Regions from separate parts of the Cytobacillus solani genome, predicted to be linked through region 1. Evidence: riboswitches for the same ligand, from Rfam matches in the RefSeq annotation. Region 1 holds a riboswitch; each other region holds the start of a gene.
The links. A riboswitch is a leader RNA that binds a small molecule or an ion and turns the genes downstream of it on or off. The one in region 1 is predicted to bind cyclic di-GMP.

Region 2: another riboswitch for cyclic di-GMP. It lies ahead of FI644_RS26255 (anti-repressor SinI family protein); the one in region 1 lies ahead of FI644_RS10545 (hypothetical protein).
Region 3: another riboswitch for cyclic di-GMP. It lies ahead of FI644_RS20255 (sensor domain-containing diguanylate cyclase); the one in region 1 lies ahead of FI644_RS10545 (hypothetical protein).
Region 4: another riboswitch for cyclic di-GMP. It lies ahead of FI644_RS20385 (endo alpha-1,4 polygalactosaminidase); the one in region 1 lies ahead of FI644_RS10545 (hypothetical protein).

The regions. Positions count from the first base shown of each region.
Region 1 covers NZ_CP041305.1:2,058,598-2,061,738, reverse strand. The annotation lists gene FI644_RS10550 (FecCD family ABC transporter permease) at 1-865, shown strand, start outside; gene FI644_RS10545 (hypothetical protein) at 939-1,310, opposite strand; cyclic di-GMP riboswitch class I at 1,403-1,503, opposite strand; gene FI644_RS10540 (MFS transporter) at 1,637-2,908, opposite strand.
Region 2 covers NZ_CP041305.1:1,006,468-1,009,608, forward strand. The annotation lists gene mnmH (tRNA 2-selenouridine(34) synthase MnmH) at 1-488, shown strand, start outside; gene FI644_RS05145 (helix-turn-helix domain-containing protein) at 663-986, shown strand; gene FI644_RS26255 (anti-repressor SinI family protein) at 1,120-1,266, opposite strand; cyclic di-GMP riboswitch class I at 1,296-1,388, opposite strand; gene FI644_RS05155 (DUF5658 family protein) at 1,679-1,987, opposite strand; gene sinI (DNA-binding anti-repressor SinI) at 2,107-2,229, opposite strand; gene FI644_RS05165 (hypothetical protein) at 2,343-2,549, opposite strand; gene FI644_RS05170 (TasA family protein) at 2,642-3,141, opposite strand, start outside.
Region 3 covers NZ_CP041305.1:4,030,999-4,034,139, reverse strand. The annotation lists gene FI644_RS20260 (methionine aminopeptidase) at 139-348, shown strand; gene FI644_RS20255 (sensor domain-containing diguanylate cyclase) at 402-1,583, opposite strand; cyclic di-GMP riboswitch class I at 1,665-1,749, opposite strand; gene FI644_RS20250 (MATE family efflux transporter) at 1,981-3,141, opposite strand, start outside.
Region 4 covers NZ_CP041305.1:4,063,051-4,066,191, forward strand. The annotation lists gene FI644_RS20380 (DUF4956 domain-containing protein) at 1-372, shown strand, start outside; gene FI644_RS20385 (endo alpha-1,4 polygalactosaminidase) at 420-1,247, opposite strand; cyclic di-GMP riboswitch class I at 1,289-1,373, opposite strand; gene FI644_RS20390 (DUF2187 family protein) at 1,539-1,760, shown strand; gene FI644_RS20395 (zinc ribbon domain-containing protein YjdM) at 1,988-2,329, shown strand; gene FI644_RS20400 (DUF5634 family protein) at 2,448-2,750, opposite strand; gene FI644_RS20405 (toast rack family protein) at 2,837-3,141, opposite strand, start outside.

The DNA.
Region 1 (3,141 bases):
GGGTACATTTAAAGAGGAGTTTATCTTATTCTCCATTCGATTGCCACGAATAATCATTACTTTGTTAGCTGGGATGGCACTTGCTTTATCAGGAGCCATTTTGCAAGGCATTACACGGAACGATCTTGCTGATCCTGGCATCATCGGAATTAATTCAGGTGCAGGGGTAGCGATTGCTATTTTCTTCCTATTTCTGCCGATTGATGCTGGTTCCTTTGTTTATCTGCTTCCTGTTGTCGCATTTATTGGTGCTTTAATTACTGCTAGTGTAATTTATATTTTTTCGTATAATAGAAAAGTTGGACTCCAGCCAGTCCGATTAGTTTTAATTGGCGTTGGATTTTCAATGGCGCTTTCTGGAGCGATGATTGTCCTTATTTCTTCTGCGGAACAGGAAAAAGTCGATTTTATCGCTAAGTGGTTAGCAGGGAATATTTGGGGGACTGACTGGCCATTTATTTTGGCCATCCTTCCCTGGCTGGTGATACTCATTCCCTTTACCTTGTATAAGGCAAACCGATTGAATCTCCTTGGATTAAACGAACCGGTAGCCATTGGAGTTGGTGTATCCATTGAAAAGGAGCGTATCGTTCTCCTTCTGACAGCTGTTGCTTTAGCCGCTGCGGCCGTTTCAGTGACGGGTGGTATTACATTTATCGGACTGATGGCCCCACATATAGCAAAAGCCTTGGTAGGACCGAGAAATCAATTATTTATCCCGATCTCCATTCTAATTGGCGGATGGCTTCTGTTATTCGCTGATACGGTTGGGCGTAACTTAGTTGAGCCAGACGGGATATCAGCAGGCATTATGGTTTCATTAATCGGTGCGCCATACTTTATTTACTTATTGTTGAAAAAATAAGAATAGCCCCTGAAAATAGATAATTTCAGGGGCTTCTCAGATAACTTCCAATTTAATTTGAAGGGTTGTCATCTTAACTAATTTTTTCGATCACACCCATACCTTCTAATAGCACTTTCGCATCTTTATTTAAGTATTCAATAACGTCTCTTCTTAATAACAATTTTGCTTTATCTTTTACAATTAATTTCATGGATCGAATATCAAATTTCGTTGCATATGAATTTAGGGCAATGACCGTAGCCATATCCTGCCTTGAAATAGGTTCATACCCCGCATCTAGCCGTTCTGTAAGCAATTTGAGCAGCTCTCTCGCATTGCTTTTCAATAGCACCTTATGCTTGCTTAAAACTTCTATATTCTCCTCAATTAATTTCCTGGTTGTGACAAAATCTAATTGTTCTACATTTTTATTAACTTCCTGTATTAATTCCTCGACCTTCAAAAAAATCACCTCAAAATAAAAAAGTAGGGCAAAAGAAAAAAGCTATTCCCTCATTCGTGAATAGCCAAAAATTCAAATAACCCATTCAAAAATTTGGTAACCGGCTGTCATAGTTAGTTGCTTATCACTAAACCACTACCTTAGACCCATAGCTTTGCGTCCTATTCTTTCGAATAGTTTGCCTTTAAACTCATTTATGTAGGACTTTTTATTTAGGACTTTTTAACCTCTAATTCTTATGATAATTCATTCTAATTTATAATTCAACAAGATTCAGCAAAATTCTACATTATTGAAATTCCAATTGAAAATTATTTTATTCAAATTTACACATTGAACTCCTTTTCTTCCTGGCGCTGCTCCTTAATCAAAAGCCCGCCGGCCAAACCAAGCATAGAAAAAATAACCGGTATGATAAATGCGTAATGATAGCCTACTTGGATTGGTGAAGCATGAAAATGATCGAGTATTTTGCCAAAAATACCGGGCAAAAGGACTGCACTTAAAAAACCGCCTGTATTCGCAAATCCAGAAGCTAGACCAACCTCTTTCCGATCAAATGATTGCCGGACAACAGCAAATGTTAACGTATTTGCCCCGTTGCAATATCCGATGATAAAGAAAAGAATGATAAGCATGAAAATGGGCGGCTCTCCCCCGAATAATAGAATGGCTGTCCAGCATAAGAATGAAATGAAGTGAATAACTGTATAAGGCTTTTTGATTGAACCTATACGTCCTGCAATCCAGCTCGTAATCGGTGCGCCGATAATTGCTCCGATAAGTCCGATCATAATAAGCTGGCTCGCATCTGAACGATTCATATCATATACATTCATCCCATATGGAACAGCCCATGAACCGATAAATCCAACATATGTGCCAACAACACCAAAATGACATAAGAAGGTTGCCCAAGCTTGACGGCTTGAAAGAATGCGGCGTAGCAGCGATAATGTCTTTTCCTTTACTTGTTCTTCTTTAGGTGAGATTATCTTTTGTTTCTGATAATCATTAAAGAGTTGTTTAGGTTTTTTCACAAGGATGAAATAAAGCAAGATTCCTAGTACACATAGAATAATCCCTATTAATAAAAATGGAACCCTCCAGCCCCATAAAGTAATCCACCAGGAAAAAGGCACAGTTGCCAGCAGAAATCCAAAACTCCCCGCCATCCCAGCTATTCCAATCAACCCAACAAATTCATTTCCTTTAAACCACAGACTTAAAATTAAAACCAAGTTGACCCAAATGGTTGCATCACCAAGTCCCACTAATAACCTAGCAAAGAGAAGGAAAAATTCATTTGGAGCTAAACTATATAATACTGTCCCTAAGCCATTTAGAATGGTTCCAATAATAAGGAAAAAATTAGGACCATATCGATCAGACAATAGCCCAATTGGTATTTGCAGACTTGCGTATGCAAGAAATTGAATGCTTGTCAGTAATCCAATGGTTGAAGCTGTAAGACCGAAGTCCTTCATTAGTTGATCTGTAATTAGTCCTGGGGCCGTCCTTTGGCTAACAATTAGAAAATAAGTAAACAACACTGTGCCAAAGACAGCCCATCTGTATTTGCTATTTTGTTTTTCCAATGGTCACTACTCCTGTTAATATTTAATAAAACTCATTATACTCTAGTTTTCTTATATATTTATTAGGATTTTTAATGAAGGCGTTTTCAATTCAAAAAACTTTTCTCATAACAAAAAGAAGAAGAATTTCACCAGCATTTGGTGTCTTCTTCCCCTCTTTGAATAGAAGTGATTCTATATCCTGTACCCATAAAAACAGATAGCTAATCACATTTTTATCTTATTCGATTATT
Region 2 (3,141 bases), 1.1 Mb from region 1:
AAACGTTTGATTCGCTTCTATATAAATCATTAACGGAAATGATTGATTCTCCCTTCTTCATTATCGAAGCTGAAAGTAAACGAATTGGTAAAGTTGTTTTACCTGATGAACTTTTAAAGAAAAAGCAGCTTGGTACCAATATTCATTTACAAGCTTCAATGACATCACGGGTTGAGCGTATTTATAATGACTATTGTTTGCCATATGCACACGAGGATTGGTTTCATAAAAAGGTCATTGAACGTCTTTCTTTTATTAAGAAACGCATAAAGAACCATGAAATTATTGCTTCTCTAGACGAAGCAGCTTCCATTAAGGAGTACAAAACTGTCATCCAAATTCTTCTCGAAGATTATTATGACCCCCGTTACGCACATAAACAAATGGAATATAGCAAACCCTTCCATCATATCGATGCTGAAAATACTGATTCGGCGGTTATGGAAATTTTGCAGCTGATTCATACAAAAAATGCTCTAGTCAATTAACTTAGAGCATTTTTGCTCTAAATTTTCAATTATACGGACAGATACTATGCAAGAAGCTCGTATATTTATGATAAAATACTAATATCTTTTCAAACCAATTGTTCTTTATATGGAACTTTCCGTCGTTTTTTGGTATGATAATATTACATATTATAGTAAGGTGTGTGAGATTGGATGATCGGTGAACGAGTTAAACTACTTCGAAAGGAAAAGAAAATGTCGTTATCCGAGCTTGCCGAACAAGCTGGTGTGGCCAAATCCTATTTAAGTTCTCTCGAAAGAAACTTACAAACAAACCCTTCGATTCAATTTCTCGAGAAAATCGCTGCAGTATTAAATGTACCTGTCGATCATTTAATTCATGAACAGCCGAATAAAGAAGAATTGGACTCTGAATGGATGAAAATTGTACAGGAAGCCATGAATTCTGGCGTTACTAAAGACCAATTTAGAGAATTCTTAGCATTTAATAAATGGCGAATTGACCAAAATAAATAAGCATTTCATTATACAAGAAGGGTCAGGGAGGCTATGTTAATTAGCCTCCATGGCCCTTTATTTCAAAATAAAAAGCATTTCTTAAATGAGAAATTTCTCACAAGAAATACTTAAAACTTGTCCCCATCAATATTCATCCTTTAAGAACTATTTCAGTAACCCCGCTATTCATAAAAAATTCCCTAATCTCATCTTGTTTGATTCCCATTTTTTTTGCCTCAATAATCAGCTCAAGCCATTCTGTATCCATTTCCCCCACAGTCACTTTCACCTCAACCACATAGTTCCCCCCAAAATACGAATCGTATTTAAGGCAACCCAGCCATCCTAGTATTTTATCCAACATACCTTAGACCTGTGACTTTGCGTCCCTGCCTTTCAGCAGGTTTGCCTTTTTCTATATCCTTTAAATAGGTAATATATTCTATATTATGTATTTTATAAGATATTTATCACTTATGGTGTTGATTTTTGTCTATTCAGAAAATTTTTGATCTACTTTTTTTATCCTTATTTCGACATGGTTCTTCCCTTCCTAAAAGCTGCTTATACTTAAATTGACATATTAAATGCCTACAAGGAATATTCATTTAAAAGTTGGTATAACAACCGTAGAAATTAGTCGAAAAATATTAATATATAATGCCTAATTAAATCATTGACAATATGATTTATTTTACACAGTTCTTTTACTAGAAAAGGTATACAATCAATGGGAACATCCATACACCATGCAATCCGATAACGATGGTGTAGACCGCTGAGGCTGTAATTGACAAGACTTTTATAAGTCGAGTCGGTGGAAGCTTCTTCATTAAGATCAATCCGAAAAGAACACCTGAGAGTAATAGCTTATATCCAAGAAAAAACAAAGGACTTATATCATATAGACCATTCATCATAGGATTGCTTTCTTCAATCATAGAGAAATGAAGACCCAAATAGGTAAAGACTCCATCAGCTATATTAACTATTGCTAGGTAAGAGAATATTCGTTTCAAATTGACCACCCTTTTAGGAGCTTTGTGGGTTGCACTTGCAAATTTTTTTATAATAAAAAGTATTTCCTAAAAAGGTTCCCCTTCTCATAGAAATACTTAAACTCGTATTTATTCTTTATTTATACATTATGATTTAAATAGTCCAAGATCTCTTGTTTCTCTATTCCTAAATTCTTTGCTTCTATTATTAACTGCAACCATTCTTTATCTATTTCTGTGACCTCTATTTTTGTCTCGACCACAATGTTCCCCCCAAATAGGAATCTTATACTAGATAATCTATTTTTATTACCATCTTTCTTTGTCTATGCATCTTTTGTTGGAAAAATTTCAAAATATGCACGGGCTCCTACTCCTACACTTTCATATAAGCATATCCTTTTCGATAGGCTTCAGCTTTTTTCCGAATGGTTGGTCGTTTAATATTTATCCTTTCCAATGTCATTGCATCAAAAAAGGGATAGTTGGTTAGATCCTGTCCACAAATTGGGCATAACCATTCACCCTTCTCACTGCTGCTATATGATGGGCGGCAGCAGCGATCACAGTTTTTTTGGTACATGATAGGGTTCCTCCTTCTTTATGGATACAATGGATAACCAAATTTTTAAAAGGCAGGAACCTAATCCCACCTATTAACATTGTTTTAGAAAACTATTTATTCGAACCATCCTGTTGTTTAGCATCAAAAGTCCATGTAAGTTTTAAAGCATCATCTTGGAATTTATTTTGATCTTCCCCATTATCAACAAACTCAAATTGGACAGTAAATTTGGCATTCTTTGCACCAGCCGGGAAATTTTTGAGGACTTGAACTGGATTTTCATTTATTTCAGCTAAAGTTTTTTGGAAAATAACTGTATCTTTACCAGATGCATTGTACAAGTACTCCACCATAATATGTTCCCCAAAGTCTTCTCCTGCATTGTCACCTTTCTTATCAGACACTTCATAAGTGGAATTTAGTAGGATTTCCTTCATATCAAGTGACCCATCATTTGAAAGCTGGAAATACCTAAAGAAACGGTCTCCTGGTTTAATGTTATCAATACTAATAATTGTTTCTTTATCAATTCCTAAATCTAATGTTCCAGCAGCAAAGGTGTTATTTGTTGTTTCCACATCGTTAAAATATGCAAATGTTCCTCCGCCAA
Region 3 (3,141 bases), 2.0 Mb from region 1:
TATTACCAATATGCGAACGATAGTTACTTTTCTTGCTTTTATCATACACTTTTTCCTGCTAAATGAGAATTAAAACACATTGCGTATAAAAACAGCCAATTTAATAAAAACTAAGTAAAAAAGCTTGGGGTGAATAATATGGGATTACTAAATTCTTTTAATGAGTGGAGGGCCAATCGACACGAAAAACATCTATCGAATATGAAGGATGAGAATAAATGTCCAGAGTGCTACGGACGAGGGTTTTCCATTTTTCCAGGTAACGAATATGCCTATCACGCAAATTTATATGATTGTCCAGGCTGTAACGGAGGCGGCACATACTCAGACTGGGAGGAATACCAATAAGAAAGTGCCGGGACAGCAAAAGATCCTTTTTTGCAGTCCCGGCACTTTCGTTTTTAAGCAGTAACCATCTGGTTTCCACCCTGTTTTTTTGCTTTATATTGGGCTTGATCAGCTGATTTCTTTAACGAATCAACGCTAGACCCGTGCTCTGGAAAAATGGCAACACCTGTACTAATCGAAACAGTTATTTCATTTTCTCCTATTTTGATTGGGTGCTGTATTAAATACTCAGATAAATTCTCATGGATAGTTTCAGCCAAGCTATTTAAACTAGAATTTATGATAATCATAAATTCATCTCCAGCATACCGATAGCCCACAATATCATCATTACAAATGCTTTTAATTCCATCCCCTAATACTTTTAAATATAAATCTCCAATATCATGACCAAAATTATCATTCACTTTCTTTAATCGGTCTGAATCAATCATCATCAAGGTTATTTCTTTCCCATCTTCGCCGATTAAATTGGAGAGATCATTATGGAATGCACGGTGATTCTTCAATCCGGTTAATTCATCTGTCTGTGACATTAAATAAATTTTTTCATAAAGTCTCGCCGTTTCAATGGAATGAATGACCTGGTTTCCAATAATCTGCAATAGTTCTTCATGTTCTTTTCGATAAGCGAAATCAGACACACTTTGTGCAGAAATAACTGCTTTCACCTGATCATCAATGATGACTGGTACAAAAATGCCTGATTTCGTATCTGTTACTCCGAACGTTGAATCAGTCTGATCTTGGCTCACTTTTCTCGGATGAACAATTTCTTTTGTTCTGATTGCTCTTGAAGTAAAATTATTTCCCATTTTTATGTATTCCTGCGGAAAGAAAATTCCATTTTCCACCATAAAAATAAAGTGAATAAGCGGATTTCCTTCTGTATATAAAGCGATAAAAAACGAATCAGTCGGCATTACTTGAGAAACCATTTCATATGCCTTCTTGAGAAGAATTTCTTCGTTTAATGTTTTGCTGCATACTTGGGCAAAATCATGCAAAATTTTATAATGTTCGTTTAGCCAGCTCATATTTTCCATTTGAACGTTCACTTTTTGCAATTGTGATAATAAGGAATCAATCGCTTCTTTATCTCCACAGTCCCCAACTGAACATACTATTTCTGAATATACATCCCGTGTAATGATGTTTTTTTCAGAGCCGATTTTTTTCAGCAATTTTGTAACAATCCGAAGAACTTTATGAATTCCTTCCATTTGCTTACTCATTCCATACACTTCCAACGTATTATTTTTTCACAAGAAAAAGATTAATCGCATACCGATTAACCTAACTCAATTATAGTTATATTCGGCAGCTGGCTGGCATGATCAAATGACTTTAGCCCCTCTAGCTTTGCGTCCTCATTTTTCAATGAATTTGCCCTTTTCTCCTATTAAGTTAGAATTCTGAAAAATCACAAAATGGTTATATTAATACTATATAGTTCTTATTTACCATAGTCAATTGATTTTCATAGAAATCATGCTAAAAATAGCTGGTTAAAGAAATAGGAGCAGGTCATTCCTTCTTAACTTGAGCTTTTTGATTATATTTTATCATACAGATGCTAAATTTTAATACTGTAATGCTTAAAAGGGAAAGATAAATTCCCTTTTAAACAAATTAGCCCGCTTGTTCGATAATATACTTCTTCTTCTGAATATAGATAAGCCTTAGTGACAGACAAACACCTGCGGCAAGTAAGCCAATCGTTAACCCAATCCAATATCCCGTTGCTCCTAAATTTGTTTGATGTGCAAGGAGATAGCCAACCGGGAGACAGATTAACCAGTAAGCAATTAATGTAATGATAAATGATATATTTACATCCTTATATCCCCTTAGAGCTGCTTGTGCTGTGGCTTGAATGGCATCAGATATTTGGAAAAATAGCGCATAAATTAGAAAATGGACGGTGAGTGTAATTACTGCCGCTTCATTAGAGTAGAATCCCGCAACCTGATATCGAAATAAAACGACTAGTAAGCCTGTTACTAACGCAATAATAATGGATAAATAGATGCCCAACCAACTATATGCCCTCGCATCTTTATACCTTCCTGCTCCAACCTCAAATCCAACAAGTACAGTTTGAGCCATCGAAATGCTCATTGGTATCATATATAAAAAAGAAACGATATTTAGAGCTGATTGATAAGCTGCGATTGTCGTCACATTAAATTTACTTAATAGAATCGTTACCACGGCAAACATACTTGTTTCAAAAAAAATTGAAAGCCCCATTGGCACACCAATTTTCAGTATTTCTTTACACTTTTCCAGTGAGAACCCTTTAAAGCTTGCAAATACTTTAAAGGATGAAAAAGGGCTTTGCGTTTTAATGACGAAAATAATCATTCCTAAAATAAACCAATACGTGACTGCAGTTGCATAGCCTCCCCCTGCACCACCTAGCTCAGGAAAGCCAAAACGCCCGAAAATTAGTACATAGTTAAATAATAAATTTATCGGTAAAGCCACGATCAAAATAACCATGACTACACGAGTTTTTCCCAATGCATAAATAAAGGATCTTAATACATTGAAAGCAAATAACGGAATAATTCCAAAGCTAAGCCCGATCAAATAGTTACGAGCGGTATCTTGCACACCGCTTGGGAGATTCATTTTCGTTAATAAAGGGTCTAACAGGAAGAAACCAATAATGATAACTGAAACGGCAATCATAATCGCTAAGTATATGCCATTTTTAACAATCGATGTCACTTCCCCTGTCTTCTTCTCCCCGTAGCTTTGGGCGACAATTGGTGAAACGGCAAGAAG
Region 4 (3,141 bases), 2.0 Mb from region 1:
CCGCTGGATATCGTGTTTTTGTTTTGGGCGATTACAGCAGGTATTGCGATTGGAGCAAACGTATATCCAGTAGCGATTTTTGGATCCATTTTTATTTCCATCGCTGTCTTCTTCCTTTCAAAAAAGAAATGGAAGGACGAAACGTATTTATTAGTGATTCATTATGACGAAATGGCCTACGATGAGATTAAAGCACAGCTTGTTAAGTTCAATTATGATCTGAAATCGAAAATTGTTCGAAATAATTGGACAGAGCTAACATTAAAAATCAAGCTTAAGGTGGATAATACCGCATTTGTTCATAAATTATCGAATCTAGAAGGGGTTAAAGATGTATCGCTTGTTCAATACAGCGGTGATTATGCATCTTAATTTCATAATATGAAAGGTCAGCCTCGGGAAAAAAGGCAGACCTTTTATTAATTATAGATACTATTTTTGTTCTCGTATGAAACGAAGCCTTGCTTTTTACTGTAATTTGCACTGCTTTTATTAGGTGCCACAGTAAATACTGCAATATTATCTTCCTTTTGCAGGGTTTGGAAATATTTGATCCAATTTTGTCCCCATCTGCTATTCGTTAAACGCTCTTTATTAAAGCCTTCCCACATAATCGCATCCACGTAATCCTTGGAAGCAGTTTTCAAAGTTTCGAATCCCCAATTTTGCAGTAACAGCAATTCTTTATGTTTACTTGTTATGACTTGAAGAAGCTCGACATACCCATTACGGAGGTCTGCGGCCAATTCCTCGTTATCGCTGTAAAAATCATCAATATCGCCAACAGTGTCTAAAATGATCCCGTCAAACTGCTTTTGAATAATTTCTTCTTCAATTTCTTCAAGCAATAATTGCTGATAATGCTTATTAGTGATATCCATTAGATAGGTATCCCAATCCTCAACATAGACCTTTTGACCGTTAACTTTTAAATAGTCATCTGCCTGTATTTTGGCTACAAACGCGTCATCCCAGTCCTGCAATTCCATAATGCTAATATAACCGAGTGTTATTGTGCCGCTTTTTTTCAATTCAGCCACTTGTTCTTTTGTTGTTTCGTGAGGCTCAATAACAACCAGATCATTTTTGCCAAGCTGTTTGGTTTTTACATCATTTAAATGACCATAGTAAATTTGATAATTATTAACGTCCAATAAAGGGTTTTGTGCTTGTCCCATTGCAGGAAAGCAATGGGTTAATAGAAGTGGAAAAATAAACTGAAGAGCGAGAAAGGTTTTCTTAAACATAGGGTAGAGCTCCTTTACGATTTATCTTATGTAAGAGTAAATACGGCAACCCAGCCATCATAGTATGACTACCTTAGATCTGTGGTTTTGCGTCTCAATTTTTCAATTGATTTGCTATTGCTTTTATTATAGTTCAAAAGTCTTTTTCATTAAAGTGACTTTTGACATCTTTACTCAAAGATTGTTGTTAAGCAATTTTGTATAAAGTTGTATGGAGAAGAATTTTGGTCATACTAAAAACGAAGGAAATTGATTCACTTACTCAATAGATGAAAAAAGGGGGTATGCAAAATGGCTGAAGATATGACTAAAAAACAGGATAGCAAAGTGAAGAACACGAAAAAACCAAATATGGGTGACATGATACAAATTATTAAAGGGGAGGCAAAAGGGAAAAAAGGAAAAGTAATTGTCCTTCGGGATAACTCAGTCATTGTAGAAATCGGAGTAAATACAAAAACGGACGAACCGATAAAAACGGTTGTCAATCACAAGAACTATAAATTGATTTAGTAAGAAACAACAAAAAATAATGTTAGAGGTCTACACATTATTTTTGTTGCGTAGAAAATGATACAAAATAGTTTATTGTTAATGATTTCCCATCATCTCCTAATCTATCTATTTTTGTATCAAGTTTTACTGTAAGATAAGAGAGTGTGCAGATGGTCTATTCAATGATTAAGATTTTCTGTACCGTAAGAAAATAGAAAAATAATTACGAATAGGGGAAAATGTTCATGCAAGGTTTGCCAAAATGTCCAAAATGTCATTCTGAATATACATATGAGGATGGGAGTCTTTTCGTTTGTCCCGAGTGTGCTCATGAGTGGAGTTTAAACACTGAAAATGACCATACCGAGGAAAATAAATTGATTAAAGATGTAAATGGAAATGTCTTAAATGATGGCGATTCAATAACTATTATTAAAGACCTAAAGGTAAAAGGGAGCTCATCCATTTTAAAAATAGGTACAAAAGTAAAAAATATTCGTTTAGTCGATGGAGATCATAATATTGACTGCAAAATTGATGGATTTGGTGCTATGAAGTTAAAATCAGAATTTGTTAAAAAGCTATAAAATCGGTACAGCTAGGTGAAATAAAAATAACAGCTAGAATGGCAGTATTTGAAGCAACATATCATTCAACTGGCAATCAGCGGGGATGGTGGAGAACCCCCGCTGATTATGTTTCACTTTATAGATCAAGAAATGCACTCTCTAAACTGTGATATCCTTTTAGATCTGTTTTTTGCGGTTCATCTGATTCGATCGTCCATTCGTTTATTATGGGAGAAAGCCCACCGTGTGTGTCTTTTCTATACGGGCTATGAATATGATGCGTTTTCCCATCCTTTTTAATTGTGTAGCCAAAATAGTAAAGATCATCCTGGCCTTCTTCTTCAAAAACTCCAATATCATCCAATCCATATTGATTTATATACATCTGAAACGATTTTTGCATATTATTAATAAGCTGTTCACGGGATAAAGATTCCATCAAATTGACTCCTTTCCAAACACTAAACTCTATCTATAATATGGCTTTCTTTTCTTTTTATAAACACACGTTTCTTGATGAACTCGTTATTCTTCAATAATAAAATCTGCTTTTCCAATGCCCAATTCTGCGTTGACATTGATTTTTATCTTGGCATTTTCATAAGCCTCGTTCACATAGACATCATCTCCCATTGAAATAAATCCTCTAAATTCAGAATGACCGATTCCCTTGGAAGATTTAACTTGAACGCCGACATCTTTAGGTAAAATAATGGTTGATTTTCCAACACCCATTGATAATTGAACATCGAAATCCTGCTCCCAATCACCTGACAGATCAATGGTTGTATCTCCTACACCTACATTCACATTCAAATCACTTAATTGTA